2 regions of the Streptomyces sudanensis genome follow, and region 2 is predicted to be linked to the other one. Evidence: riboswitches for the same ligand, from Rfam matches in the RefSeq annotation. Region 2 holds a riboswitch; the other holds the start of a gene.
The links. Region 2 has a riboswitch for cobalamin ahead of MW084_RS02935 (ribonucleoside-diphosphate reductase subunit alpha). Riboswitches for the same ligand answer to the same signal wherever they lie in the genome.

Region 1: another riboswitch for cobalamin. It lies ahead of MW084_RS23255 (energy-coupling factor ABC transporter permease); the one in region 2 lies ahead of MW084_RS02935 (ribonucleoside-diphosphate reductase subunit alpha).

Annotation. Positions count from the first base shown of each region.
Region 1 covers NZ_CP095474.1:5,013,702-5,024,466, reverse strand. The annotation lists gene MW084_RS23265 (Acg family FMN-binding oxidoreductase) at 1-740, shown strand, start outside; gene MW084_RS23260 (flavodoxin domain-containing protein) at 770-1,315, shown strand; cobalamin riboswitch at 1,506-1,709, shown strand; gene MW084_RS23255 (energy-coupling factor ABC transporter permease) at 1,739-2,431, shown strand; gene MW084_RS23250 (energy-coupling factor ABC transporter substrate-binding protein) at 2,428-2,799, shown strand; gene cbiQ (cobalt ECF transporter T component CbiQ) at 2,805-3,551, shown strand; gene MW084_RS23240 (energy-coupling factor ABC transporter ATP-binding protein) at 3,551-4,399, shown strand; gene MW084_RS23235 (oxidoreductase) at 4,565-6,592, shown strand; gene MW084_RS23230 (PadR family transcriptional regulator) at 6,705-7,283, shown strand; gene MW084_RS23225 (NAD(P)/FAD-dependent oxidoreductase) at 7,608-9,026, shown strand; gene MW084_RS23220 (zinc-dependent alcohol dehydrogenase) at 9,039-10,229, opposite strand; gene MW084_RS23215 (uracil-DNA glycosylase) at 10,473-10,765, opposite strand, start outside.
Region 2 covers NZ_CP095474.1:677,191-689,821, reverse strand. The annotation lists gene rsgA (ribosome small subunit-dependent GTPase A) at 1-26, opposite strand, end outside; gene aroA (3-phosphoshikimate 1-carboxyvinyltransferase) at 32-1,378, opposite strand; gene MW084_RS02980 (M50 family metallopeptidase) at 1,406-2,110, opposite strand; gene MW084_RS02975 (SOS response-associated peptidase) at 2,157-2,972, shown strand; gene MW084_RS02970 (alpha/beta hydrolase family protein) at 3,133-3,777, shown strand; gene MW084_RS02965 (sigma-70 family RNA polymerase sigma factor) at 4,085-4,741, shown strand; gene rsrA (mycothiol system anti-sigma-R factor) at 4,738-5,037, shown strand; gene MW084_RS02955 (tetratricopeptide repeat protein) at 5,464-6,444, shown strand; gene def (peptide deformylase) at 6,519-7,169, shown strand; gene MW084_RS02945 (D-Ala-D-Ala carboxypeptidase family metallohydrolase) at 7,348-8,085, shown strand; gene MW084_RS02940 (ribonucleotide-diphosphate reductase subunit beta) at 8,156-9,175, opposite strand; gene MW084_RS02935 (ribonucleoside-diphosphate reductase subunit alpha) at 9,172-11,526, opposite strand; cobalamin riboswitch at 11,670-11,814, opposite strand; gene MW084_RS02930 (GNAT family N-acetyltransferase) at 11,836-12,390, opposite strand; gene MW084_RS02925 (hypothetical protein) at 12,447-12,631, shown strand, end outside.

The sequences.
Region 1 (10,765 bases), 4.3 Mb from region 2:
GGTGGGAGGCGCGGATCGACGCGCGGCCCGACCCGGGCGACCCGGGGCTGCTGGCCCGGGTCGCCTTCGCGCCGGCGCCCGACCGCGACGCCGTCGCCGACCTGCGTCCGGCCGTGCCGCTCCGGCACACCAGCCGGGAGCCGTTCCGCGAGGAGGCGGTGCCGGCCGAGATCCTCGACGGGCTGCGCGGAGCGGCCCGGGCCGAGGGCGCGTACCTGGACTTCGCGGACGACTGGCGGGTCCGGGACCTGCTGACCGCCGTGTGGGACGCCGAGCGCGCGGAGGAACTCGCGCCCGAGGTGCGCGAGGAGATCGCCCGGTGGACGGCGGGCCGGGGCGACACCGCGCCGGAGGGCATCCCGTCGTACGCGCTCGGGCCCTCCCGGTACGACGGCCGGGCACCCGTGCGGGACTTCCCCGGCGCCCGCCCCGACCGGGACGCCGCGCCGGCGGTCTACGAGTCCCGGCCCTGCCTCGCCGTCCTGGGCACCCGCCGCGACGGGCCGCAGGACTGGCTGCTGGCCGGCCAGGCCATGGAGCGCGTCCTGCTCCAGGCGACGCAGGACGGGCTGTCCACCTCCCTCAGCTCGCAGGCGCTGGAGTGGCCGGAGCTGCGCTGGCTCGCCCGCGACCCCCGGTCGGAGGCGGCCCACCCGCAGATCGTGATCCGGCTGGGCTACGGCCCCGAGGTCCCCGCCGTCCCCCGCAGGCCGGTGACCGAGGTCCTGGAGATCCGCTGAGGGCCGCCCGCCGCGAAGGGAGGCGCGCCATGGTCCTGGTCCACGTCCGGTACGCGTCCGCGCACGGCTCCACCCGGGAGATCGCCCACCGGATCGGCGCCCGGCTGGAGGCCCGCGGCCACCGCACGGAGGTGCGAGCCATCGACGGCGGCCCCGGCGGCCCCGGCGGCCCCGGACCGCCCCCGGGCGCCGCACTCGTCCTGGGCAGCGCCGTGCACGACGGCGCCTGGCTGCCGGACGCCGAGGCGTTCGTGCGGGGCCGCGCCGAGGAGCTGCGGGCGCGGCCGGTCTGGATGTTCAGCGTGGGGATGACCGCGGCCCTGCCCGGGCCGCTGCGGGCCCTCGCCGAACGGGCCGAACAGCCGCGCGTGGCCGCCCTGGTCGAGCTCGTCCGCCCGCGGGAGCACCGGCGCTTCTCCGGGGTGATCCGGCCGGGGCACCTGTCCGGGAGGGGCGCCGTGCTGTTCCGGCTGGCCGGCTGCCGGTACGGGGACCACCGGGACTGGGCCGCCGTCGAGGCGTGGGCGGACGGCATCGGCCGGGAGCTGGACGCCCCGCCGGGCCGGGCGGGATAGCCCGGGGCGGCGGACACGGCCGCGGGGCGCGGCGGGCCCGTCCCGGTCCGCGCCCGGCGGGCGGACCCGCCGCCGGCGGAGGCGCGGTCGTCCCGGCAGGCCAGGGCTCGGGGTGCGGCGCCGCGCCCCGGAGCCGCGCGGCCGCCCCCGGGCCGGTCCGGGCGCGGTTGTGAGGGAGCTGCTCGACGCACTACTGTCGCAGGGCCTTGGTGTACGGGAAATCCGGTGCAAAGCCGGTGCGGCCCTCGCCACTGTGATCGGGAAGTCCGGCTCCACCCTCCGCGAAGGCGGGGAAGCCACTGGACCCCCCGCGGGGAACCGCGGCGTCCGGGAAGGCGGAGCCGAGGCGGTAGGACCCGTCAGCCAGGAGACCGGCCAGGGCGCGTTGTCCATCCACGAGGTGCTGGAGAGGGTCTCCCCCACATGCATATAGCCGAGGGGTTCCTGCCCCGGGAACACGCGGTCGCCTGGACACTGGCGGCCGCCCCGTTCGTCGTCCACGGCGTCCGGGCCCTGACCCGCCAGGTCAGGGCCAACCCCGAGTCGACGCTGCTGCTCGGCGCGGCCGGGGCGTTCACGTTCGTGCTGTCGGCTCTGAAGATCCCGTCCGTGACGGGAAGCTGCTCCCACCCCACCGGGACGGGGCTGGGCGCCATCCTGTTCCGGCCGCCGGTCATGGCGGTGCTCGGCACGATCACGCTGCTGTTCCAGGCGCTGCTGCTGGCGCACGGCGGGATCACGACGCTCGGCGCGAACGTCTTCTCGATGGCGGTCGTCGGCCCGTGGGCCGGGTACGCGGTGTACCGGCTGCTGCGCGGGGCCGGTGCGCCGCTGATGGCGGCCGTGTTCTGCGGCGCGTTCACCGCCGACCTGTCCACCTACTGCGTAACGAGCGTCCAGCTCGCGCTGGCCTTCCCCGACCCGGGCAGCGGCTTCGCGGGGGCACTGGCGAAGTTCGGGGGGATCTTCGCGGTGACGCAGGTGCCGCTCGCGGTCAGCGAGGGCCTGCTGACGGTCCTGGTCATGCGGCTGCTGCGGCAGTCCAGCGGAGGCGACCTGGCGCGGCTGGGAGTCCTCCCGGCCGCGGGCGCGGCGAAGGGGGCGGCGGTCCGATGAGCCGTGACGCGAGGATCAACACCCTGCTCCTGCTGGTGGTCGCGGCGCTGGCCGCGCTGCCGCTGGCACTGGGCCTCGGCGAGGGCCGGGAGGAGCCGTTCGCGGGCGCCGACGCGCAGGCCGAGACCGCGATCACGGAGATCGCCCCCGACTACGAGCCGTGGTTCGCCCCGCTGTACGAGCCGCCGTCCGGGGAGGTCGAGTCGGCGCTGTTCGCCCTGCAGGCCGCGCTCGGCGCGGGCGTGCTGGCGTACTACTTCGGGCTGCGGCGCGGCCGGCGGCAGGGCGAGGAGCGGGCCCGGACCGGCACCGCGCCGGACGCCGCGCCCGGCGACCGGGCCGACGGGTCCGCGGCGGGCGGGGAGTAGCGCGGGTGCTGCCCATCGACGTGGCGGCGCACGGCAGCCGCTGGCGCCGCCGCCACCCGGCCGAGAAGGCCGCGCTCGGCTTCGGGCTGACCGCGTGCGCGGTGTCCCTGCCGCCGTGGCCGGGCGCCGTCCTGGTCACCGTGGCGGCGCTGGCGGTGCTGCTGGGCCCGGCCGGGGTGGCGCCGCGCCGGCTGTGGCGGGCGTGGCGGCTGCCGCTCGGGTTCTGCGTGACGGGCGCCGTGCCGCTGCTGCTGCGGGTCGGCGGCCCGGACGGATGGGTGGCGCTCGCGCCGGACGGCCCGGCGGACGCCTGCCTGCTGCTGCTGCGCACGTCGGCGGCGTCGCTGGGGCTGCTGCTGTTCGCGTTCACCACGCCCGTGTCGGACGTGCTGCCCCGGCTCGTGCGGGCGGGGGTGCCGGCGCCGGTGGTGGACGTCGCGCTGGTGATGTACCGGATCTCCTTCCTGCTGCTGGATGCGGTGGCGCGGGTCCGGCAGGCGCAGGCGGCGCGGCTGGGGCTCACGGGCCGCGCCGCGGCGTGGCGGTCGGCGGCAGGGCTGGGCGCGACGGCGTTCGTGCGGGCCTTCGACCGTGCGGCACGGCTCCAGACGGGGCTCGCGGGGCGCGGTTACGACGGCACGCTGCGGGTGCTGGTGCCCGAGGCGCGGGTGGACCGCCGCTTCCTCGCCGCGACGGCGGCGCTGCTGGCGGCGGTGGTCGCCCTCACCCTCGTACTGGAAAGGTCGCTGTGATGCCGGGACCCGCCGTGGTCGAGCTGGTCGGGGCGGGGTTCGCCTACGAGGACGGACCCGCCGTGCTGTCGGGGGTCGACTTCGCCGTGCCCGAGGGGCGTTCACTGGCCGTGCTGGGCCGCAACGGCAGCGGCAAGACGACCCTGCTGCGCCTCCTCAGCGGCGGGCTGCGGTGCGGGAGCGGGCGGCTGCGGGTCGCCGGCGAGGACGTCGCGTACGACCGCGGGGGCCTGACGCGGCTGCGCACGACGGTGCAGCTGGTGGTGCAGGACCCCGACGACCAGTTGTTCGCGGCGTCGGTGGGGCAGGACGTGTCGTTCGGGCCGATGAACCTGGGCCTGCCCGAGGACGAGGTGCGCGCCCGGGTGCGGGCGGCGCTGGAGGCGCTGGACATCACCGCGCTGGAGGACCGGCCGACGCACCTGCTGTCGTACGGGCAGCGCAAGCGGGCTGCCATCGCGGGCGCCGTGGCGATGCGGCCCCGGGTGCTGATCCTGGACGAGCCGACGGCGGGCCTCGACCCGCACGGCCAGGAGCGGCTGCTGGCGGCCCTGGACGGGCTGCGGGCGTCGGGGACGACGGTGGTGATGGCCACCCACGACGTGGACCTGGCGCTGCGGTGGGCGGACGACGCGGCGGTGCTCGCCCCGGACGGGCTGCGCACGGGGCCGGCCGGGGAGCTGCTGGCGGACGCGGAACTGCTGGACGCGGCGCGGCTGCGGCGGCCGTGGGCGGCGGCGGTGGCGCGGCTGCTGCGCGAACGGGGGCTGCTGGGGGCGGACGAGCCGGTGCCGCTCACCCCGGAGGAGCTGGAGGCGTGGGCGGCGGGCCTCCCCGCACCCGGCTGAGGGCCGGCGGGCGGCTGAGGGCCCGCGGGCGGGCGGGGCCGCGGCTGTCCGGCGGGAGGAGCGGCGTGCCACAGGTCACGCCCCGTACGTTATGCAACTTGTTGCACAAGGGGGGTGCGGTCGTCTACAACGGGGGCGACGACACCGCGCGAGGAGGCGCCCCCCATGACCCCGAGCCCGTCCCCGTACCCGCACCTGCTGAGACCGCTCGACCTCGGCTTCACCACCCTGCCCAACCGGGTGCTGATGGGCTCCATGCACGTCGGCCTGGAGGAGGCGGAGAACGGCTTCGAGCGGATGGCCGCCTTCTACGCCGCGCGCGCCCGCGGCGGGGCGGGCCTCATCGTGACGGGCGGCATCGCCCCCAACGAGGCCGGGCGGCCCTACGAGGGCGGCGCCAAGCTCACCACCGAGGAGGAGGCCGCGCGGCACCGCGTGGTGACCGAGGCGGTGCACGCGGCGGGCGGCCGGATCGCCCTGCAGATCCTCCACTTCGGCCGCTACGCCTACCACCCGCGGCTCGTCGCGCCGAGCGCGATCCAGGCGCCGATCAGCCCGTACGTCCCGCACGCCCTGACCGACGAGGAGGTCGAGCGGACGGTCGAGGACTACGTCCGGGCGGCGGAGCTGGCGAAGGCCGCCGGGTACGACGGCGTCGAGGTCATGGGCTCCGAGGGCTACCTGATCAACGAGTTCACCGCCGCCGCGACCAACCACCGCGACGACCGCTGGGGCGGCTCGTACGAGAACCGGACGCGCTTCCCCCTGGAGATCGTCCGCCGCGTCCGCGAGCGGGTCGGCGAGGACTTCATCCTGATCTACCGGCTGTCCATGCTGGACCTGGTGCCCGGCGGCTCCTCCCTGGAGGAGGTCGTCGCGCTGGCGAAGGGCGTCGAGGCGGCCGGCGCGACGATCGTCAACACCGGCATCGGCTGGCACGAGGCGCGCATCCCGACCATCGCCACCTCCGTGCCCCGCGCCGCCTACACCTGGGTGACCAAGCGGCTGATGGGCGCGGTGTCGGTGCCGCTGGTCACCGGCAACCGCGTCAACACCCCCGAGGTCGCCGAGGAGGTCCTGGCGGACGGCCGCGCCGACATGGTGTCGCTGGCCCGCCCGTTCCTCGCCGACCCCGACTTCGTCGCGAAGGCCCGCGCGGGCCGTCCGGAGACCGTCAACACCTGCATCGGCTGCAACCAGGCGTGCCTGGACCACACCTTCGGCGGCAGGATCACCTCCTGCCTGGTCAACCCGCGCGCCTGCCACGAGACGGAGCTGGTCCTCTCCCCCACCCGGCTGCGCAGGCGGATCGCCGTGGTCGGCGCCGGCCCGGCCGGCCTGGCCTGCGCGGTGTCGGCGGCCGAACGCGGCCACGCGGTCACCCTCTACGACGCCGCCGACGAGGTGGGCGGCCAGTTGAACCTGGCCAGGCGGGTGCCCGGCAAGGAGGAGTTCGGCGAGACGCTCCGCTACTTCCGCGTCCAGCTGGAGCTGCGCGGCGTGGACGTCCGGCTCGGCACCCGCGTCACCGCGGACATGCTGGACGGCTACGACGAGGTGGTCGTCGCCACCGGAGTCACCCCGCGCGTCCCGGCCGTCGAGGGGGTCGGCCACCCCAGCGTCGTCGGCTACCCGGAGGTGCTGCGCGGCGGCGCGCCGGTCGGCGAGCGGGTCGCGATCCTGGGCGCGGGCGGCATCGGCTTCGACGTCGCCGAGTACCTCACCGACGACGGCGAGGGCGCGAGCCTCGACCCGGAGGCGTACTTCCGCCGGTGGGGCGTCGACACGTCGTACGCCGGACGGGGCGGGCTGCGCGCCCCCGAGCGGCCGCGTCCGCCGCGGCGGGTGACGCTGCTCCAGCGCAAGACGACCAAGGTGGGCGCGGGCCTCGGCAGGACGACCGGCTGGATCCACCGCACGGAGCTGAAGCACCGCGGCGTCGAGATGGTCGCCGGGGCGGCGTACGAGCGCATCGACGACGAGGGCCTGCACATCACCGTCGGCGGCGAGGCCCGCACCCTCGCCGTCGACACGGTGGTCCTGTGCACCGGCCAGGAGCCGTGCCGCGACCTGTACGACGAGCTGACGGCGGCGGGCGTCTCCGCCCACCTGATCGGCGGCGCGGACGCGGCGGCGGAACTGGACGCGAAGCGCGCGATCGACCAGGGCACGCGCCTGGCGGCGAGGCTGTAGGCGGCCGGCCGCCCGGGTGCCGGGGGTTCGGGCCCGGGGTTCGGGCCCGGGGTTCGGGCCCGGGGTTCGGGGCTCGGGCGGTGGGCGGCCCGCCGGTCCCTAGGATGCGGGCATGTCGCTCCCGCACGCCATCCTCACCGCGCTGCTCGAGAAGCCGTCCTCGGGGCTCGAACTGACCCGGCGCTTCGACCGGTCGATCGGCTACTTCTGGTCGGCGACCCACCAGCAGATCTACCGCGAGCTGGGGAAGCTGGAGCAGGCGGGGCTGATCAGGGCCCTGCCCGCCCCGGCGACGCCGGCGCGCGGGCAGCGCAAGGAGTACGAGGTGCTGCCCGCCGGCCGGGCGGAGCTGGCCGACTGGACGCGGCGCGCCGAGGACCCGAAGCCGGTCCGCAGCGCGCTGCTGCTGCGGCTGCGCGCCGCCGCCGTGGTGGGCGCGGAGGGCATGGCGGACGAGGTGCGCCGCCACCTGGGGCTGCACCGGGCGCAGTTGGACGAGTACCTGGACATGGAGCGGCGGCAGTTCCCTCCGGAGCGGGACACGGAGGCGGACCGGCTGCGCCACCTGGTACTGCGGGGCGGGATCGAGCTGGAGCGGTTCTGGGTGGCGTGGCTGACGGAGGCCCTGGAGGGCCTGGAGGGCCCGAAGGTCCGACAGGACCCGGGAGCGCCGGGGAACCGGGGGGCCTGAAGGTCCGAGGGCCTGCGCGGGGGCCGACGGCCGCTGACGGCGTCGCCGCCCCGCCGCGCGTCCCGCCGCCCCGTACCGGCCGGAGGACGGCGGCGCGTCGACGGCCGCGCCGGGATCGGAGCGCCTCCGCACGCGCGTCCCGCGGTCGACGGCTCGCACGACCGGAACCGCGGCGCGGAGCCGCGCGGGCACGCCCGGCCCTCCCCGGCACGGGCGGGATGCCGGGCGCGTCCCGCTTTCCCGAGAGGTGTCCAAAACGCCCCGTCCCCTCCGGGCGGGCGGGATACTGGCCCGTCAGGGCAGTTCGGACGGGAAGGGGCGGACATGGTGAACGACGGCTCGGGCGGCGGCCCGGCGGCGGGGAGAGGCGCACGGCACGCGGTGGTGGTCGGCGGGAGCATCGCCGGGCTGCTGGCGGCGAAGGCGCTCGCGGACCACGCCGGGCGGGTCACCGTCGTCGAGCGGGACCGGTTCCCGCAGGGGGCCGAGCAGCGCGTGGGCGTGCCGCAGGGGCGGCACCTGCACGTACTGCTGGAAGGCGGCCGGAACGCCCTGGAGAGCCTGCTGCCGGGCGTGGTGGAGGAGTTGCTGGCCGACGGCGCGCCGCGGCTGGGGATGCCCGAGGACGTGGTGCAGTGGGAGGCCGGGAGCTGGCACCGGCGCACGGAGGCCGCCGTCCACATCATCACCGCGTCCCGGCCGCTGGTCGAGCGGGCGGTACGGCGCCGGGTGCTGGCCGACGCGCGGATCACGGCCGTGCAGGGCACGGAGGCGGTGGGCCTGTCCGGGGACGCCTCACGGGTGCGGGGCGTCCTGGTCCGCGAGCGCGGCGCCGGAGCGGACGCCGAGCCGCGCCCGATCGCCGCCGACCTGGTGGTGGACGCCTCGGGCCGGGGGACGCGGGCGCCGCGGTGGCTGGCCGCGCTGGGCGCGGAGCCGGCGCACGAGGAGACCGTCGACACGGGCCTCGCCTACGCCACCCGGATCTACCGGCACGACCGGCACGGCGACCGCACCGACGCGGGCGGCTACTTCGTCGTCCCCCATCCCGGGCAGCCGTACAGCGGCGTGGCGCTGCCCATGGAGGACGGCCGGTTCCTCGTCACGCTGTCCGGTCTGCGCGGCCAGGAACCCCCCGGCGACGGGGCGGCGTTCGAGGAGTACGCGGGGCGGCTGCCGCACCCGGTGCTGCGCGACTGGATGGCGGAGGCCGAGCCGGTCTCGCCGGTGTACGGCTTCCGCGACACCGCGAACGTGCGGCGCCGCTACGACCGGCCGGGCCGCCGCCCGGCGGGCTTCCTCGCCGTCGGCGACGCCCTGTGCACCGTCAACCCCATCTACGGGCAGGGCATGTCGACCGCCGCGATGGCCGCGGTCGCGCTGCGCGACGCGCTCGCCGACCGGCGGCGCACCCCGACGACGCTGCGCGTGCAGCGGGCCCTGCTGCGGGCGTCGCGGCAGGCGTGGGACATGTCGGCGGGCGCGGACAAGGCGATGCCCGGCGCGGCCGGGAGCGCCGCCCGCCCCACGCCCCTGGACCGGCCCGTCGGCTGGTACCTGGCCCGGGTGCAGCGGCGGTCGGGCCATGTGCCGGAGGTCGGCGCGGTGTTCCGCCCGGTGCTGTCCCTGACGAGGCCGCTGACCGCGCTGTTCGCTCCGCGCGTGGTGCGGGCCGTGCTGTTCGGGCCCGAACCCCGGGTCCTGGACCAGCCGCCGTCGTGGCGGAAGCGGCCCGGGGGCTGACGGCGCGCCGGCTCAGGGCCGCATGACGACCTTGCTGACACCGTCCTCCTTGCGCTGGAACATCCGGTACGCGTGCGGCGCGTCGGAGAGCGGCAGGTGGTGGGTGGCGAAGGTGTCCACGCCGAGCGGGTCGTCGTCGGTGAGGAGGGGCAGGATGTCGTCGACCCAGCGGCGGACGTTGGCCTGACCCATGCGCAGCTGGATCTGCTTGTCGAAGAGGGTGAGCATGGGCATCGGGTCGGCGGCGCCGCCGTAGACGCCGCTGAGGGAGATGGTGCCGCCGCGCCGTACGAGGTCGATGGCGAGGTACAGCGCGGCGAGCCGGTCGGCGCCGGCCTTCTGGTGGAGCCGGGCCGCCCAGGGGCGCGGCAGGAGCCCGGCGATCTGCTGCTGCGCCTTGGCGACCGGGCTGCCGTGGGCCTCGGTGCCGACGGCGTCGACGACGGCGTCCGGGCCGCGCCCGCCGGTGACCTCCCGGACGGCGGCGACCAGTTCGTCCTGCCCCTTGTGGGCGCCCAGGTCGAAGACCTCCACGCCGCGTGCGCGGGCGCGTTCGAGGCGTTCGGGCACCAGGTCGACGCCGACGACCCGCTCCACGCCCTGGTGGAGGGCGATGCGGCAGCACATCTCGCCGATCGGGCCGAGGCCGAGGACGGCGAGGGAGCCGCCGGGCGGCACGTCGGCGTACCGGACGGCCTGCCAGGCGGTCGGCAGCACGTCGGACAGGTAGAGGAACCGGTCGTCCGGCGGGCCCTCGGGGACCTTGATCGGCCCGTACTGCGCCTGCGGGACCCGCAGGTACTCGGCCTGGGCGCCGGGCACGGAGCCGTAGAGGCGGGAGTAGCCGAACAGCGCGGCGCCCGAGCCCTCTTCGGAGACCTGGGTCGTCTCGCACTGGGTGGGCAGGCCGCGGAGGCACATCCAGCAGTGGCCGCAGGCGATCTGGAAGGGGACCACGACGCGGTCGCCGGGACGGAGGTCCGGCACCTCGGGTCCGACCTCCTCGACGATGCCCATGGGTTCGTGGCCCAGGACGTCGCCGGGCGTCATGAAGGGGCCGAAGACCTCGTAGAGGTGGAGGTCGGACCCGCACAGCCCGGTGGAGGTGACGCGGATGACCGCGTCCGTGGGCTGCTCGATGCGCGGGTCGGGGACCTCGTCCACGCGGACGTCGCGCTTTCCGTGCCAGGTGACGGCCTTCATGACGGCCCTCTCCTTCCCTCGGTGCATGGCGGTGGCCGGGTACCCGGGGGCGGTCGCGGCGAATCCGTTTCGGCCGGACTTCGCCGCGAAGGCACCGGAATGCCACTTCCTCCTCCCGGTGGGCGCGCGCCGGGCGCTCCCCCCGCACGGCCCGCGCGGTGCTCCCGCGCCGGGCGCGTGACGCGACCGGCGCGCTTCGGGGTCCGCGCCGGGGCGGCGGGTCCGGGCCCGCCGCCCCGGGGGTCACGGCGCGGGCGCCGTGAGCCCGGCGGTACGGGCGGCGGCGCCCAGCACGTCCGTCAGCATGTCCGGGGTGAGCAGGCCGGTGAACGTGTTGCGCTGGCTGACGTGGTAGCAGCCGAACAGCTCCAGGTCCGGCCCGCCGCCGGCCGCGGGGAGCCGCACCCGGGCGCCGTGCGCGAAGCGGGGCCGGGGGCGCGGCACCGCCCAGCCCGCCGCGGCGAGCGCCGGGAGGACCGCCTGCCAGCCGAAGGCCCCCAGGGCGACCACGGCGCGGACGGTGGGCCGCAGCGCCT
Region 2 (12,631 bases):
TCGGCGTTCCTGCCGTAGCGGCGCATGTCGTTCAGGCCCCGACCGCGAGCATCCCGGCCCACATCCGGGGGAAGTCGGGCAGGGTCTTGGCGGTCGTCGCCACGTTCTCGACACGCACCCCCTCGACCGCGAGGCCGATCACGGCGCCGGCGGTCGCCATCCGGTGGTCCTCGTACGTGTGGAACACGCCGCCGCGCAGCGGGCGCGGCCGGATGCGCAGGCCGTCCGCGGTCTCCGTCACGTCGCCGCCCAGGGCGTTGATCTCCGCGGTGAGCGCCGCCAGCCGGTCCGTCTCGTGGAGCCGCAGGTGCGCCACGCCGCGCAGCGTCGACGGGGAGTCCGCCAGCGCCGCGACGGCCGCGATGCCGGGGGCCAGTTCGCCCACCTCGCCGAGGTCCACGTCGATGCCGTGGATCCGGCCCGAACCGGTGAAGGTGAGGCCGGCGTCCGTCAGCTCGCAGGAACCGCCCATCTCGGTGAAGATCTCCCGCAGCGCGTCGCCGGGCTGCGTCGTCCGCGCGGGCCAGTCGGGGATGGTGACCCGGCCGCCCGTCACCAGGGCGGCCGCCAGGAACGGCTGGGCGTTCGACAGGTCCGGCTCGACCACCAGGTCGCGGCCGAGCAGCGCGGACGGGGAGACCCGCCACACGTTCGGCTCGCCGCCCGTCTCCGGCTCGTCCACCTGCGCGCCCACCGCGCGCAGCATGTCCACGGTCATCCGGACGTGCGGCGTCGACGGCAGCCGCGAGCCCGTGTGCCGCACCTCGACGCCCTGGTTGAAGCGGGGAGCCGACAGCAGCAGCGCGCTGACGAACTGCGAGGACGACGAGGCGTCGACCTCGACCTTCCCGCCGTCCAGGGCGCCCCCGCCGTGCACCGTCATCGGCAGCGCGCCCCGCCCGCCGTCGTCGATCCGTGCGCCCAGCACGCGCAGGGCGTCGATCACGCCGTGCAGCGGCCGCTCGTACGAGCGGGCGTCGCCGTCGAAGCGGACCGGGCCGTCCGCCAGCGCCGCCACCGGCGGCAGGAACCGCATGACCGTGCCCGCGTTGCCCACGTCGACCGAGGCCGGGCCGTGCAGGCCCGCCGGGATGACCCGCCACGCCTCGCCGCACCCGTCCGGGGCGCCCGCGCCGGCCGAGCTGGACGACACCGTCTCCTCGATGCCCACGCCCAGCGCGCGCAGGGCCTCCGCCATCAGCAGCGTGTCCCGCGACCGCAGCGGGCGGCGGAGCCAGCCCGGCTCGGAGGCGAGGGCGGCCAGGACCAGGGCGCGGTTCGTGACCGACTTGGAACCGGGCACGGAGACGGTCGCGTCGACCGGGCCGCTCGCGTACGGGGCGGGCCAGGGATCGGGGTGCGCGGGGATGTCGGTCATGCCTCTCACTTTAGTGGGCCGGGCGGATCACAGGCCGAGCAGCCAGCGGCCCCCGCCGACCAGCGAGGAGAGCGAGACGGAGTAGAAGAGGAACATCCACATCGCCGCCGGGGCGTGGGTGAGCCGGGCGAGCTGGTCGGCGTCGGAGTCCCGCGCCTCCCCCCGCCGCCGCCTCGCCCGGAGCTCGAACACCGGCCGCACCCCGCCCAGCAGCAGGAACCACACCGCGCCGTACGCGAACGCCGCCTGCACCTCCGGCTCCGTCAGCCACGACACCAGCAGGAACGCCCCGCCCGTCACCACCACGGCCAGCACCCCGTACGCGTTGCGGACCATCGGCAGCATCGCGGCCAGCAGCGCCGTCGCCACCCACAGCAGCAGCGTGATCCGGTGCGCCGCCAGCAGCCAGGCACCGCCCAGCCCCAGCAGCGACGGCGCCGTGTACCCGGCGGCCGCCGTGAGGATCATGCCGAGGCCGGTCGGCCTGCCCCGGCTCACGGTCAGCCCGCTGGTGTCCGAGTGCAGCCGGATCGCCTCCAGCCGCCGCCCGGTGAGCAGCGCCACCAGCGCGTGGCCGCCCTCGTGGGCGATCGTCACCGCGTTCCGCGCGGGCCGCCACAGCGCCCTCACCGAGGTCGCCAGCAGCGCGGCCGCCCCGGTCGCGGCCACCAGCCACAGGCCGGGCGGGGACTGGGTGCCCAGGACGTCGTCGAGGATGTTCGCGGTGGCCATGGGGACGGCTCCTCGGGGGTCGCGGGGACGTGGCAGTCTTGGTGGTATGTGCGGACGTTACGCGGCCGGCCGGAGGCCCGGGGAACTCGCCGGGATCTTCGGCGTGGAGAAGTGGGAGCCCGAGGAGGCCCTGGAGCCCGACTGGAACGTCGCCCCCACCAAGGAGGTGTACGCGGTACTCGAACGCCCCCTGAAGGACACCGACGAACCCCGCCCGGTCCGCCAGCTGCGCCCCCTGCGGTGGGGGCTCGTGCCGTCCTGGTCGAAGTCCCCCGAGGGCGCGGCCCGGATGATCAACGCCCGGGCCGAGACCGTCCACGAGAAGCCCGCCTACCGCCGCGCCTTCGCCGCGCGCCGCTGCATCCTCCCCGCCGACGGCTACTACGAGTGGGTCACCGGCGCCGACGAGCGGCAGCGGGAGGTCGAGGGGAAGCGGAAGCGCCCCCGCAAACAGCCCTACTTCGTCACGCCCGCCGACGGCTCCGTCTTCGCGATGGCCGGGCTGTACGAGTTCTGGCGCGACCCGACGCTGCCCCCCGACCACCCGGGGGCCTGGTGGGCGACCTGCTCGGTGATCACCACCGAGGCCGAGAAGGACCCCCTCGCGGTGGCCCCCGCCGAGGGCCCCCGCTCGCTCGCCGACATCCACCCGCGGATGCCGCTCATGCTCACCGAGGACCGCTGGGACGCCTGGCTGGACCCGGCCCGCACCGACACCGGGGAGCTGCGCGCCCTGCTCGCCCCGCCGCCCGGCGGCCTGATGCGGGCGTACCCGGTCCCCACCGCCGTCAGCAACGTCCGCAACAACGGCCCCGAGCTCCTGACGGAACTCGACGCACCCGAAGAGAGCACCCTCTTCTGACCGGCCCCGGGCCGCGCGCGCGGAGGCGGACCCGCGCGCCCGCGAGGAGCGGCCGCCGGATCGTCCGCGACTGGTCCGCGACGGACCGGCGGACCCGCGCGCCCCCGGGGAGCGCCCGGGTCCGGCGCCGCGCCGGACCCGGGCGCGCGAGGATGGCCCCGTGACACAGCAGACCGAGACCGTTCCCACGGGCGCCGGCGACGCCCGGATCACCTGGTACCCCGCCGGGCCCGGCGCCCGGTTCGTCGTCGCCCTCGGCCACGGCGCCGGGGGCGGGATCGAGGCCCGCGACCTGCGGGCCCTCGCCGCGCACCTGCCGCACGCCGCCGCGGCCACCGTCGCCCTCGTCGAGCAGCCCTGGCGCGTCGCCGGCCGGAGGCTCGCGCCCGCCCCGAAGACCCTCGACGCCGCCTGGCGCGACCTGTGGCCCGCCCTGCGGGCGCCCGGCGCGCCCGTCGTCGCCGGGGGGCGCAGCGCCGGGGCCCGGGTCGCCTGCCGCACCGCCCGCGAACTGCAGGCCCACGCCGTACTCGCCCTGGCCTTCCCCCTGCACCCGCCGGGCAGGCCCGAGAGGACCCGCGCCGGCGAACTCCTCGGCAGCGGCCTGCCCACCCTCGTCGTCCAGGGCGGCAACGACCCCTTCGGGAGGCCCGGCGAGTTCCCCCGCGGCGGCCACCGGGTCGTGGAGGTCCCCTGGGCCGACCACTCCTTCGCCGTACCGAAGCGGGCCGCCACCACGCAGGAGGACGCCCTCGGGAGGATCGCCGGAGAGGTCGCGCGGTGGCTCGACGGCCTTCCGGGGTGAACCGGGGACCCTCCCGGGTGAGCCGGGGTCCTTCCCGGGTGAACCGGGAATGAGGAGCGGCTCCCCGCTGTTGTCCCGACCGTCGGTCGACGACATCAGGCCAGGAGAGGGAGTCCGTCGCATGGGTTCGACCATCTGCCCGAGCCGGTCGCGCACCACCGGGCTGGACTGGACGGTGCTGTCCGGACCGGCTGCCGGGTCCGCCCGGGTGACGGGCGACGACAATCGGCGGAGACGGCCGGCGGAGGGTCGACTATCCTCCGATTCGAGCGGGTCCGCACTCGGTCTCGCCGCGGCGCTGGAGGAGGTGGGTCCGGTCACTGGGACCGACAGGGGGTCCGTCGAGGACCCCGGGGAGACGGACGGCGAGCGCAACGCGCGCTTCGAGCGGGACGCCCTCGGCTACCTCGACCAGATGTACTCGGCCGCCCTGCGGATGACGCGCAACCCGGCGGACGCCGAGGACCTGGTGCAGGAGACGTTCGCCAAGGCGTACGGCTCGTTCCACCAGTTCCGCGAGGGCACCAACCTGAAGGCGTGGCTGTACCGCATCCTCACCAACACCTTCATCAACTCGTACCGCAAGAAGCAGCGCGAACCCCAGCGCAGCGCGGCCGAGGACATCGAGGACTGGCAGCTCGCCCGCGCCGAGTCGCACATGTCGACCGGTCTGCGCTCGGCCGAGTCCCAGGCCCTCGACCACCTCCCGGACTCCGACGTGAAGGCGGCCCTCCAGGCGATCCCCGAGGAGTTCCGCATCGCCGTCTACCTGGCCGACGTCGAGGGCTTCGCCTACAAGGAGATCGCGGACATCATGGGAACGCCCATCGGCACGGTGATGTCCCGGCTCCACCGTGGACGCCGCCAGTTGCGCGGCATGCTCGAGGACTACGCCCGCGAGCGCGGACTGGTCCCCGCCGGCGCCGGAGAGGCCACGGACGATCGGAAGGGCTCGGGGTCATGAGCTGCGGAGAGCCACACGAGACGGACTGCTCGGAGGTCCTGGACCACCTCTACGAGTTCCTCGACCGCGAGATGCCCGACAGCGACTGCACGAAGTTCGAGACGCACTTCGAGGAGTGCTCGCCGTGCCTGGAGAAGTACGGGCTCGAACAGGCGGTGAAGAAGCTCGTCAAGCGCTGCTGCGGGCACGACGACGTACCGAGCGACCTGCGCGCGAAGGTCATGGGGCGGATCGAGCTGATCCGGGCCGGGGAGGCCGTCCCCGACCAGGACGTCTCCGCGACCGCCCAGGAGTGACGGCACGGCACCCGGAGGGACGGGGCGCCGCAGCGGGAGGCCCCGCGGCGGCGCCCCGTCCCGTGTACGCCCCTCGAAGGCGCCGGCCGGGCCGCCCCCGCCGCCCCCGGTCCCGGCACGTCCGGCGGGTCGCGCGGACCGCCCGCGCCTTCCGGGCCGCCGTCCGCGCGTAGGACGACCCGTCCGGGGAAACCGCCCCCCGGGAGGCCGTCCGGACGCCGGGCACCCCCGTCCGCGGGGCCGCCGCGGGGCCACCGCCCCCGCGGCGGCGGAATCCCTGGTCGGAGCCGTCGCCTACGGGCGGCGTCGGGGGGCCGGCCCCGGGGTAACCCATGGGTAATGAGCGGGCGCGCGACCGGGCATGGTTGGATGCCAACGAGAGGGTGTCCGGGGGCAGTGACCTTCAGCGACCGGCAGGCGGGAATCGTGAGGATCTTCGGGAAGGTACGGCATCGGCCCTCCGCCTCGTGGCGGCAGGCCACCGACCGCGCGTTCACGCTGATCGGGGACGGGCGGTACGAGGACGCGGGCGCGCTGCTGACGCGCGCCGCCGACCTGGAGCCCTGGCTCTCCGAGTCCTGGTTCAACCTGGCGCTGCTGCACAAGTTCCGGCACGACTGGGAGCAGGCCCGCGCCGCCGGGCTGCGCGCGGTCGCCCTGCTCGACAAGGGCACCGGGACGCCCGACTGGTGGAACGTCGGCATCGCCGCCACCGCCCTCCAGGACTGGCCGCTCGCCCGGCGCGCCTGGCAGGCGTACGGCCTGAAGGTGCCGGTCGGCGAGGCTCCCGGCGGGGAGCCGACCGGCATGGAGCTGGGCAGCGCCGCCGTACGGCTGTCGCCGGAGGGCGAGGCCGAGGTGGTGTGGGGCCGCAGGCTCGACCCGGCCCGGATCGAGGTGCTGTCGATCCCGCTGCCCTCGTCCGGGCGCCGCTGGGGCGAGGTCGTCCTCCACGACGGGGTGCCCAACGGCGAGCGGACCACCGCCGCCGGGCACAGCTTCCCGGTGTTCGACGAGATCGAGCTGTGGGCACCGTCGCCCGTGCCGACCTGGGTGGTGCTCCTGGAGGCCGCGACCGAGGCCGACCGGGACGCCCTGGAGCGGCTGGCCGCCGACGCCGGGTTCGCCGCCGAGGACTGGTCGTCGTCGGTGCGGCTGCTGTGCCGCTCCTGCTCCGAGTCGCGGATGCCGAGCGCCGAGGGCGACGGCGAGCACCTCGACCCGCACGACCACAGCGAGCCGGGCCACCCGGGCCCGCTCGGCCACCGCACCGCCGGCGACCTGTGGGTGCCGGAGCGGGAGTGCGGCATCGCCGCGCCGGCCGGACTGGTGCGGGGACTGCTGGACGGCTGGGTCGCGGACGGCCCGGACAGCCGGGAGTGGCGCGATCTGGAGGAAGTCTGCTGAGGCCCGCCGCGCCGGGCCCGTAGGCTGTACGGGCACATCGCAACGGGTACCCAAGGGAAGGCGCGAGACCGGACATGGCGCAGCAGGAGACGGACCAGCAGGGCTACGACGCCCTCCCCGTGGACGACGAGGGCTTCGTCGTCGACACGGAGAACTGCGAGGAGCGCGAGCGGGCGTACCGCGAGCGCGGTACGTCGCGCCCCATCACGGTCGTCGGCAACCCCGTGCTGCACAAGGAGTGCAAGGACGTCACCGCGTTCGACGACGAGCTGGCCCGGCTGGTCGACGACATGTTCGCCAGCCAGCGGACCGCCGAGGGCGTGGGCCTCGCCGCCAACCAGATCGGCGTCGACCTGAAGGTCTTCGTCTACGACTGCCCCGACGACGAGGGCGTGCGCCACGTCGGCGTCGTCTGCAACCCGGTCCTGGAGGAGCTGCCGCCCGAGCGGCGCGCCCTGGACGACTCCAACGAGGGCTGCCTGTCCGTCCCCACCGCCTACGCCTCGCTCGCCCGGCCCGACTACGCGGTCGTGCGCGGCCAGGACGTCAAGGGCAACCCGATCAAGGTGCGCGGCACCGGCTACTTCGCCCGCTGCCTCCAGCACGAGACGGACCACCTGTACGGCTACCTGTACATCGACCGCCTGTCGAAGCGGGACCGCAAGGACGCCCTGCGCCAGATGGCCGAGGGCACGCCCCGCTACCCGGTCGTCCCCAACGACTGACGCGCCGCCGCGCCGGGGCGCGGGCCCGCCCGCGGGCCGCGCCCCGGCCCGCCGCCTCCCGCTCCCGCCCGTCATCATTCCGTCATCGAGTGGCCGAATTCCGTTGCCGTAGGGTCGGTTGACGCGCGTCAACCGGCACGCGAGTCTCTGCGTACACCGCTCACAGCAGGGAGACGCAATGCTGAGACGCACGGCACGCCTTCTGTTGGCCATGGTCATGGCCGCCGTCGCCGGCCTCGCCGGGGTCGTCGCCACGGCCGGGCCCGCCCAGGCCGACGACTGCTACACCTGGTCCCGCACCCTCTCGCAGGGCGCGACCGGTTCCGACGTCACGCAGCTCCAGATCCGGGTCGCCGGCTACCCCGGCTACGGCGCGGTCCTGGAGATCGACGGCTCGTACGGCCCGGCCACCACCGCCGCCGTCAAGCGCTTCCAGGCCGCCTACGGGCTGACCGCCGACGGTGTCGCCGGCCCCGCGACCTTCAGCAAGATCTACGCGCTGCAGGACGCCGACTGCACCCCGATCCACTTCAGCTACGCCGAGCTCAACCGCTGCAACTCCGACTGGTCCGGCGGCGCGGTGAGCGCGGCGACCGCCAAGTCCAACGCCCTGCGCGCCATGTGGAAGCTGGAGGCCATGCGGCACGCCCTGGGCGACCAGTCCATCACCGTGACCAGCGGTTTCCGCTCGTACGCCTGCAACAACGCGGTCGGCGGCTCCTCCACCAGCCGCCACCTGTACGGGGACGGCGTCGACCTCGGCGCCGGCCCGCACTCGCTGTGCAAGCTGGCCCAGCAGGCCCGCAACCACGGCTTCAACGGCATCCTCGGCCCGGGCTACCCGGACCACAACGACCACACCCACCTCGACCACCGGTCCAGCCGCTACTGGTCGGCGCCCACCTGCGGCATCTGACCCGCGGCACGGCGGCCCGCACCCCCGCGAGGGAGGGGGTGCGGGCCGCCGCGCGTGGGGAGCCGGCCGGTCAGAAGTCCTCGTCCAGGTCCACCGAGCCCTCGACGGCGACCTGGTACGCGGACGGGCGCCGCTCGAAGAAGTTCGTCAGCTCCTGGACGCCCTGCAACTCCATGAAGGCGAACGGGTTCTCCGAGCCGTACACCGGGGTGAGGCCCAGCCGCGTCAGGCGCTGGTCGGCGACGCACTCCAGGTAGGCGCGCATCGACTCGGTGTTCATGCCCGGCAGGCCGTCGCCGCACAGGTCGCGGGCGAACTGCAGCTCGGCCTCCACGGCCTCCTTCAGCATGTCCGCGACCTGCCGCCCGAGTTCGTCGTCGAACAGGTCCGGCTCCTCCTTGCGGACGGTGTCCACGACCTCGAACGCGAAGCCCATGTGCATCGTCTCGTCCCGGAACACCCAGTTGGTGCCTGTGGCCAGGCCGTGCAGCAGGCCGCGCGAACGGAACCAGTAGACGTACGCGAAGGCGCCGTAGAAGAACAGGCCCTCGATGCACGCGGCGAAGCAGATCAGGTTCAGCAGGAAGCGGCGCCGGTCGGCCTTCGTCTCCAGCCGGTCCAGCTTCTCCACCGAGTCCATCCACCGGAAGCAGAACGCGGCCTTCTCGCGGATGGAGGGGATGTTCTCCACGGCGGCGAACGCGGCGGTCCGGTCCTCCGGGTCGGGGAGGTAGGTGTCGAGCAGCGTCAGGTAGAACTGGACGTGCACGGCCTCCTCGAACAGCTGGCGGGAGAGGTAGAGCCGGGCCTCGGGCGAGTTGATGTGCTTGTAGAGCGTCAGCACCAGGTTGTTCGCGACGATCGAGTCGCCCGTCGCGAAGAACGCCACCAGCCGGCCGATCAGGTGCTGCTCGCCGGGGGTCAGCTTCGCCAGGTCCGCGACGTCCGAGTGGAGGTCGACCTCCTCGACGGTCCAGGTGTTCTTGATGGCGTCCCGGTACCGCTCGTAGAAGTCCGGGTAGCGCATCGGGCGCAGCGTCAGCTCGAATCCCGGGTCGAGGAGGTTCGGGGTGCGGGTGGGGCTCGTCACTGGCAGGCCTCGCAGGACTCGGGGTTCTCAAGGGAGCAGGCGACGGCGTCCGGCTCGGACACCTGCTGGACGGGGACGGGCACGGTCGCCGCGGACGCGGCGCGGGCGATGCGCGTCGCCGGGCGGGAGCGCAGGTAGTACGTCGTCTTCAGGCCCTGCTTCCAGGCGTACGCGTACATCGACGACAGCTTGCCGATGGTCGGCGTCTCCAGGAACAGGTTCAGCGACTGCGACTGGTCCAGGAACGGCGTCCGGGCGGCGGCCATGTCGATCAGGCCGCGCTGCGGGATCTCCCACGCCGTGCGGTACAGCTCGCGCACCTCGGCCGGCACCCAGGTGAAGCCCTGCACCGAGCCGTTCGCCTCGCGCAGCGCCTCGCGGGTCTGCGCGTCCCACACGCCGAGCTCCTTCAGGTCGTCCACCAGGTACGAGTTGACCTGGAGGAACTCGCCCGACAGCGTCTCGCGCTTGAACAGGTTGGACACCTGCGGCTCGATGCACTCGTAGACGCCCGCGATGGACGCGATCGTCGCGGTCGGCGCGATCGCCAGCAGCAGCGAGTTGCGCAGGCCCACGGAGGCGATCCGCTCGCGCAGCGCCGCCCACCGCTCCGGCCAGGCCGGCTCCACGTCGTAGTGGTCGGGGTGGAGCACGCCCCGCGCGGTGCGGGTCTTGTCCCAGGCGGGCAGCGGGCCGCTGCGCTCGGCCAGGTCGGCGGACGCCCCGTACGCGGCGAGCATGATCCGCTCGGCGATCCGGGTCGACAGGGCCCGCGCCTCCGGGGAGTCGAACGGCAGCCGCAGCTTGAAGAAGACGTCCTGGAGGCCCATCACGCCCAGGCCCACCGGGCGCCAGCGGGTGTTGGACCGGGCGGCCTCCTCGGTCGGGTAGAAGTTGATGTCGACGACCCGGTCGAGGAAGGTCACCGCGGTGCGGACGGTCTCGTCCAGCCGCTCCCAGTCCATGCCGCCGCCGGTGACGAACGCGCCCAGGTTCACCGAGCCGAGGTTGCAGACGGCGGTCTCCCCGTCGTCCGTGACCTCCAGGATCTCGGTGCACAGGTTCGAGGAGTGGACCGTGTGGCCCGGCTCGGCGGTCTGGTTGGCGGTGCGGTTGGCGGCGTCCTTGAACGTCATCCAGCCGTTGCCGGTCTGCGCGAGGGTCCGCATCATCCGGCCGTACAGGTCGCGGGCCGGCATCGTCCTGCGGGCCAGGCCCCTCGCCTCGGCGGCCCGGTACGCGGCGTCGAACTCCTCGCCCCACAGGTCGACCAGCTCGGGCACGTCCGACGGGGAGAACAGCGACCACTCGGCGTCGTCGCTGACCCGGCGCATGAACTCGTCGGGGACCCAGTGCGCCAGGTTCAGGTTGTGGGTGCGGCGGGCGTCCTCGCCGGTGTTGTCGCGGAGCTCCAGGAACTCCTCGATGTCGGCGTGCCAGGTCTCCAGGTACACCGCGGCGGCGCCCTTGCGGCGGCCGCCCTGGTTGACGGCGGCGACCGACGCGTCCAGCGTCTTCAGGAACGGCACGATGCCGTTGGAGTGGCCGTTGGTGCCGCGGATGAGCGAACCGCGGGCGCGGATGCGGGAGTACGACAGGCCGATGCCGCCCGCGTGCTTCGACAGCCGCGCCACCTGGTGGTACCGGCCGTAGATGGAGTCCAGCTCGTCCTGCGGGGAGTCCAGCAGATAGCAGGACGACATCTGCGGGTGGCGGGTGCCCGAGTTGAACAGGGTGGGGGAGGACGGCAGGTAGTCGAGGCGGCTCATCAGCCCGTACAGCGCCTCCACCTCGCCGAGCGCGCGGTCCGAGTCGTCCTCGGCCAGACCGCAGGCGACGCGGAGCAGGAAGTGCTGCGGCGTCTCGACGACCTTGCGGGTGATCGGGTGGCGCAGCAGGTAGCGCGAGTACAGGGTGCGCAGGCCGAAGTAGCCGAAGCGGTCGTCGGCCTCCGGGTCGATCACCGCGTCGAGCCGCGCGGCGTGGCGGGCGACAAGGTCGGCGGTCCGGTCGGCGATGAGCCCCTCGCGGTGACCGGCGGCGACCGACGCCGAGAACGCCACCGCGCCCTGCCCGGCCGCCTCGTCGGCGATCGTGCGGGCCAGCAGCCGGGCGGCGAGCCGGGAGTACGCCGGGTCCTCGGCGATCAGGCCGGCCGCCGCCTCGGTGGCGAGCTCCCGGAGTTCGGCCTCGTCCGATCCGGCGTGCCGGCCGCGCAGGGCCGCGGCGGCGACCCTGCCGGGGTCGGTGTCCGGGAGGTCGGCGGTGAGGTCGGTCAGGGTCCGCAGCAGCGCGGTCCCGGGAGCGTCGGCTTCGGCGGCTGAGACCGGATCCGCTGGCGCGATGGTCACGTGGGGGCTCTCCCTCGCTCGGCTCGGGGCCCCGCGCGGGGCGGCGGCGGGCGGGCGCGCCCCACCCCGGGCACGGGGGCGTGCGTGACCGCGTCCACCGGCCCACTCCGCGAGGCCCGGACGTCTGGGCACCCGGGCCGGACGGTCCGGGCGCGCTGCGGGCAGGTCGTCGGACTCGCGGGTACGCGAAGGGCACACCGGTACACCGTTGCGGGACAGTTCCGGAATCGCACCGGATTCCCCTGCTGCGACAGCGAGGACGAGCATACATGTGGGGGGATCCGGATACGGAACCCCCCACATGTTGTGTCAGAGTGTCAGCTCGTATGCCAGGAGGGGCAGACCGGGAAGGGGTTCCCAGTCCCGCCGCGGGACCCGCGCGAAGCCCATCCGGTCGTACAGCCGCCGGGCGGCGCGGGCCTCCGGGACGACCGACAGGACGAGCCGCGCGCACCCCTCGCGGGCGCGCGCCCGGTCCGCGCACGCCCGGACGAGCGCCTCGCCCACGCCGCGTCCGCTCGCCGCGCCGGACACGGCGAGCATCCGGAACTCGGCCTCGTCCGGGCCCGCGATGTCCGCCCACGGCCTGCCGCCGGACGGTACGAACGTGACCCCGCCGAGGAGGGTGCCGTCCGGATCGGCGGCGACGAGCACCTCGGCCTCGGCGGCCCGGCGCGGCACGTCGCGCAGCAGGTCCAGGTACGGGTCGTCGGCCCCGTGGGTCAGCAGCCCGCCGTCGAGGTAGGCGCGGGCGCAGATCTCGCCCAGGGCGGCGTGCTCGGCGGGGCGCACGGGGCGCACGGCGAAGCCGGCGGAGGGTGGCGCGGGAGGCGGTACGGAGGTCGGGGTGGTGGTGGCGTCCATGAGAGACAGTCTGCCCCGCCGGTTGCGCGTAATGCGTTCGGTATTACGCTGGAGTCATGACGCCGAAGACGATCAGTTTCCGCACCGACTCCGACACGCACCGTGAGCTGGAGATCCTGGCCGAACTGAGAGGCGTCACCGCGTCGGACGCCATAAGGCTGGCCATCCACGAGGCGTACGTACGGGAGCAGTACCGCCGCGCGGCGGACGAGTTGGCCGAATGGCGGAACGATCCGGCCTA